DNA from 2 places in the Flavitalea flava genome. Region 2 is predicted to be linked to the other one. Evidence: riboswitches for the same ligand, from Rfam matches in the RefSeq annotation. Region 2 holds a riboswitch; the other holds the start of a gene.
What was found. A riboswitch is a leader RNA that binds a small molecule or an ion and turns the genes downstream of it on or off. The one in region 2 is predicted to bind thiamine pyrophosphate.
Positions count from the first base shown of each region.

Region 1: linked by a shared signal. The riboswitch ahead of thiS (sulfur carrier protein ThiS) and the one ahead of ACX0G9_RS20615 (TonB-dependent receptor) in region 2 are both predicted to bind thiamine pyrophosphate.

Region 1 is NZ_JBTLQH010000006.1:87,413-90,573, forward strand. It holds gene ACX0G9_RS08350 (alpha-N-arabinofuranosidase) at 1-1,223, shown strand, start outside; TPP riboswitch at 1,263-1,357, shown strand; gene thiS (sulfur carrier protein ThiS) at 1,455-1,661, shown strand; gene thiC (phosphomethylpyrimidine synthase ThiC) at 1,754-3,161, shown strand, end outside.
Region 2 is NZ_JBTLQH010000026.1:14,658-17,818, reverse strand. It holds gene ACX0G9_RS20625 (head GIN domain-containing protein) at 1-684, opposite strand, end outside; gene ACX0G9_RS20620 (head GIN domain-containing protein) at 746-1,492, opposite strand; TPP riboswitch at 1,746-1,851, shown strand; gene ACX0G9_RS20615 (TonB-dependent receptor) at 1,936-3,161, shown strand, end outside.

The DNA of each region.
Region 1 (3,161 bases), on a different contig from region 2:
CTCAGCGCAAAACGATCGTCAACACTACCTGGGGAATGGTAACGGAGGACAATAGTTTCGGTACGCATGAATTCCTGGAGCTTTGTGACCTGTTGGGTTGTCAACCCTATATTGCCGGTAACGTAGGAACCGGCACGCCGGAGGAAATGTCTAACTGGCTGGAATATCTGAATTTTAAGGGTAAAAGTACACTGGCCGATCTTCGCCGGCAGAATGGAAGGGACCTGCCCTGGAATGTTTCTTTCTGGGGAGTAGGTAATGAGAGTTGGGGCTGTGGGGGAGATATGACACCCGAGACCTATGCCGTGCAGTACAGAAGGTATTCGGAATTCTGTAAGAATTATCCCGGTGCACCCTTAAAGCTGATCGCCAGCGGCGCAAATGGAGATGACTATAACTGGACGGAATTACTGCTGAAAAATATATCCCTTGGACGCACATGGGGCGTTTCCATGCATTACTATACACTTCCCGGGGGCTGGGAGAACAAAGGTTCCGCTACCCAATTCGGAGAGGATGAATACTTTGCTGCGCTCAAGTCCTGTCTGCATATCGAAGAACTGGTCAACAAACATTCGGCGATCATGGATAAATACGATCCGGCAAAAAAAGTAGCCCTGGTGGTGGACGAATGGGGGATCTGGACCAAGGCCGAACCCGGTACCAATCCTGCTTTCCTTTATCAGCAGAACAGTTTGCGGGACGCTTTGATCGCAGCATCCACCCTGAATATTTTCAATAATCATGCGGACCGGATAAAAATGGCCAATCTGGCTCAAACCGTCAATGTACTGCAATCCCTGATCCTTACGGAAAAAGACAGGATGTTGCTGACGCCGACCTATCATGTATTCGATCTGTATAAAGTGCATCAGGATGCCCGTTCTTTACCGCTCGTCTTCAACAGCCCCGATTATGTATTCGGAAAGGATAAGATCCCGGCTGTCAACGCTTCGGCCTCCATCGATTCAAACGGTGCCGTACATATTTCCCTGGTAAATCTCGATCCGTCAAAAAAAATAACGGTGAGGGTCAACCTGAAAGGAATGCCTTATAAAAATAGTAAAGGACTGATACTCACTTCCTCAAAATTTACGGATATCAATACCTTCGATCAACCCGCAAAAGTGCTGCCGTCCGTGTTTTCGGGAGCGAAGAAATCCGGGGATGAACTGGTGGTGGAATTGCCTGCCCAATCCGTAGTAGTTTTGGAGCTGAAATAATTTTCTCTTTGTTATAACAAACACAACCCATACCTTTACGCCAGACTTTAGGGGTGCCCGTATAGCGGGCTGAGATGATACCCTCAGAACCTGATCCGGTTAGTACCGGCGAAGGGAAAAGACGGATTCCTTCTTTTATATCTGCCTACGCAGCACCTCCCAAGTTTCCAGGTCATCCTGGTCATCAATCAATACATAACCGGGTAGAATCCAAGGTTAAATCGATGAATTATGGTAGAGGTGTCCATCAATCGGGAAAAATTCCATTTATCAGACTCCGGCAAACTTGCCGATGTACTTCCTTTATTACATATTCAAAGACCTGATGGTATTGCGATTGCGGTCAATGAACAGGTCATTCCCCGCAGCGAGTGGGCGGACTATGTTCTTCAGCCGCAGGATAAGGTGTTTGTGATACGGGCAACCCAGGGAGGGTAAAAACTAACGGAAATGTGTATGAGCTTTTTAACCGGGTCATTTACCCGGAGTAGCCTGCTATTGTCCAGTATGAACCATAAAAAATAAAAAATATGAGTACGAATCGTCCTGCAAAAAAGGATCATATTCCCGGCCAGCATGTGATCAGCCGGGAGCCGTTCCCTGCCTCCCGGAAAATCTATGTACCGGGGAACCTGCATAAGAAGATTAAAGTAGCTATGCGCGAAATCGCCGTAGGAGATACGGTGGATCCGTTCAATAATATGGTTACCCACAACCCCCCGGTGACCATATACGATACCAGCGGACCCTTCACCGATCCGTCGATGAATATCGATGTCCGGGAAGGACTGCCCCGTATCCGCGGGGAATGGGTAACAGACAGAGGCGATACGGAGCAATTGCCTGCTGTAAGTTCCGTTTATGGTCAGCGTAGAAAAGAAGATGTCTCTCTGGACAGTCTCCGGTTCGAACATATCCAGCCTCCCCGCAAAGCATTGCCGGGCGCGAATGTTACACAACTGCATTATGCCCGCAAAGGCATCATTACCCCGGAGATGGAATATATCGCAATCCGGGAGAATCAGCGGATGGAAGAATTTAACCAACAGCATCCCGGACAGAGTTTTGGCGCCAGAACACCAACAGGGGCGATCACACCGGAATTTGTACGCCAGGAAGTAGCCGCAGGCAGGGCCGTAATTCCTGCCAATATCAACCATCCGGAATCGGAACCGATGATCATCGGGCGCAATTTCCTGGTGAAGATCAACGCCAATATCGGCAATTCAGCTGTAAGCTCGGGCATCGAAGAAGAAGTGGAAAAGTCTGTCTGGGCCTGCCGATGGGGTGCCGATACCATCATGGATCTTTCGACGGGAAAAAATATCCACGAGACCCGGGAATGGATATTAAGGAATGCTCCGGTTCCCATCGGGACAGTTCCCATCTACCAGGCCCTGGAAAAAGTAGGAGGAAAAGCGGAAGAGCTGACCTGGGAAATTTTCCGGGACACCCTGATTGAACAGGCGGAACAGGGAGTCGACTACTTTACGATCCATGCAGGCGTTCTTTTGCGTTATATACCCCTGACTGCAAAAAGACTGACGGGGATCGTTTCGAGGGGTGGTTCGATCATGGCCAAATGGTGCCTGGCTCATCACCGGGAGAGTTTTCTGTATACACATTTTGAGGAGATCTGTGAGATCATGAAAGCATATGATGTTTCTTTTTCCCTTGGGGATGGTTTGCGTCCCGGCTGTATTGCAGATGCCAATGATGAGGCACAGTTTGCCGAACTGGAAACCCTGGGAGAACTGACGAAAATTGCCTGGAAACATGATTGCCAGGTGATCATCGAAGGGCCCGGGCATGTGCCCATGCAGCTGATCAAAGAAAACATGGACAAGCAGCTGAAAGAATGCCAGGAAGCTCCGTTTTATACACTGGGACCTCTAACTACGGATATTGCTCCGGGTTATGACCATATCACGAGCGCCA
Region 2 (3,161 bases):
ATGTACTTCTTTGATAACACCGGCTCCCAGGTAATTCACATGTCCCCCGCTATGGGCGGAAACGGCCATTTCCTTCTCTACCTTTATCTCGATCCTCCCTCCGCTGCTGGCGTTTACCGTACAATCGTCTACCTGAAGATCAAAACCCTGAAGGGAACTTCCGCTACTGGAGGAAGCTTTCAGATGGCCCGCTGTTCCGGAAATAAGCGAGCGGGCTCCGCTGCCCTGATCGATCGTCAGGTTCCCAACCTCCACTTTCCCCGTAAAATAGGCGCCGCTGGATAAATCCATGTCTAAATTAGTGGATTTAAGCGTTCCATCAACATCCACATGAGCCCCCGAAGATGCCTTCAATCCGTCAATAAGGCTGTTGGATACATAAACCTTCAACTCTTTCCTGTTCATATCGCTCCAATTAAACCCCTCATTATCATAATAAATATGCAGTACTCCTTGTTTTACTTCCGTCCGGATCCTGTTTCGGAAGGAAGGCTCCGAGGCACTGACGGCAATCGCTTTTGTTTTTCCCTGGGAAAGGTACAAATGAATACCGGTAGAAACCTTTATAGCGTGGAAATCATCCACCTCCCTCACCTGGGCATTGGGATCGTTTACGATCGTTTGTTGTGCCTGAGAGATGGAGAAAGTGCAAAACGCTGCCAGCGCAAAAAACAAATTTTTCATGGTGTTAGCAATTTTTTTTTTAGATATCCGGTATGGTTTACTTCTTTGATAATACGGCAACCTAGCTTTTTTTGCTAACGCTGCTGGATCCGCTGGAATGCAATTCTCTCATCACCGCCTCCCCCTTATAAAACACATCGCTTCCCCCGCTGGCATGAACGCTCAGCTCTTTATTGGCCGTGATATTGACATCGCTTCCTCCGCTGGCTTCCACATGACACTCCGAAGTCAGCAAATCATAGCCGTGCAGGTCGCTTCCTCCGCTGGCATGAACGGATAAGATGCTGGCCGTACCACTGAGGAACAGATCCGATCCACCGCTCTGAACGATCGAAAGATCCCGGATGGCTACCTTTCCTCTCAGATCGCTCCCTCCCGAAAAGGCCAGATCAAGCTTATCCGTCCTCAACACTTCTTCCAGGAATACATCTGATCCGCCGGAAGCACGGAGGGCATCCAATTCCCTGACCGAAACGTAGGCCTTTAATTTCTGGTTGGAATGAAAACCCCATCCCATTATGTTTTGTTCTATATAGATCTTTAATACGCCATTCTCCACTTCCGTCCTGATCCTATCCCTGGCCTGGGTGGAGGCGGCGCTGACGACAACTTTTTCACCGGTTCCCTGACTCAGATACAGGTCTATTCCACTGGAAATCTGTATGGCATGAAAACCTTTTACTTCCCTTGCCTGGGCATTATCATCCCTGATGACCTTATCCGCTTGTGCATAAAGCAAAATGCCCGTCAGGCCAAAAGCCACGAACAAAACTCCTTTTTTGAAATATCCAAAGAAAATTGATTTCATAACCGGCAGTTTAAATTTTGTTTTTTTAAAGAAATTCTGTTTAAAGACAATCTTTTTAAAGACACCCCCTGTTTAGAAATGTTGCCTGGGATGAATAGCCGGACTCCTTTTCTTGTTGCCTGGTCTTTAAAGACGACCCAATTATGGCCCTTGGTTGGACGATCGGGGTAAAGGGAATGTTACACCCTAGCTGCAATATTCTTATCTTTGCATCCGCTTCGGATGGTAAATCATTTACTGTCAGGAGCTTTTCTCAGATTCCTCGGGGTGCTTTTTCGCTGATTAGCGGATGGGCTGAGATGATACCCGTAGAACCTGATCAGGGTAATGCCTGCGCAGGGAAGGTGATTAAAACAATTTATTTCTCCCTTTTCAGCATTCCCCCAATTAAATAATTATCCGGTTAAACGTATTTTATCAGGGGTTTCTTCAAAAACACAGGGATGAAAAAAAATCTATTAGTACTCTTTTTTGGTGCCGCGTTCTGTATTGCTGACTTTCAGATCGTTATAGCACAGACCGGATCCGGATTTATTAATCAGGGAGGGATGGTTACGGATTCCCTAAGCGGGGTAGCTCTCGCAGGTGCAACCGTTGAAGGCGGTTCCATCGGTACCGTTCAGGCGGATGGGAATGGACTATTTGAATTCAGACATATCAAACCAGGTTCCTATTCCATCCGGGTCTCCAATATCGGGTACGCCCTTTTTTCCCGCGTACTCATCTTCAGCGGCGCTACATCCGCCAACCCGGTGCCCATCCCCATGACACGTATACCGTTATTTATGCAGCCAGTCGAAATCAAGGCCCTGCGGGCAGGTGAAAAGGCGCCCTTTACCAAGACCGATCTTACCAAAAAACAGATCGAACAACTCAACCTGGGACAGGACCTTCCTTTTTTGCTCAATCAAACCCCTTCGGTGGTCATCAATTCGGATGCTGGTAACGGGATAGGGTATACAGGTATCCATATACGGGGTACAGATGCCACCCGTATCAATATGACCCTTAATGGTATTCCTTATAACGATGCAGAATCGCAGAGCATCTATTTTGTGGATCTTCCCGATTTTGCCTCCTCCGTGAACAGTATCCAGATCCAGCGGGGAGTAGGCACATCCTCCAATGGGGCCGGGTCATTCGGTGCCACCATCAATTTTTCCACGAATGAATTCAATGAGAAGCCTTACGGGGAATCCAATAACACGATCGGCTCTTTTAATACCTGGAAGAATACTATAAAAGTAGGGTCCGGTCTGATTGACGGTCACTTTACCATCGATGCCCGTTTGTCGAGGGTCAGCAGCAATGGTTATATCGACCGCGCAAACAGCGATCTTAAATCCTTTTATCTGTCCACGGCCTGGTTGAACGAACATTCCTCCTTACGATTGAATGTCATGTCCGGAACGGAAAAAACCTACCAGGCCTGGAATGGCATTCCCAAGGCCAAACTCTTCGGAGATAAAGCGGCCCTGGACAAACATTACCAGGACAATCTGGGAACCTTATATTACACACAGGGGGATTCCCTGAATTTATATAATGCCAACAAACGGACGTACAATTATTTTACCTATAAAAACCAAACGGATAATTACCAGCAGGATCATTACCAATTATTCTTCAATCATCAGTTCAATGAAAAGCTATCTTTTAACGCCGCCGG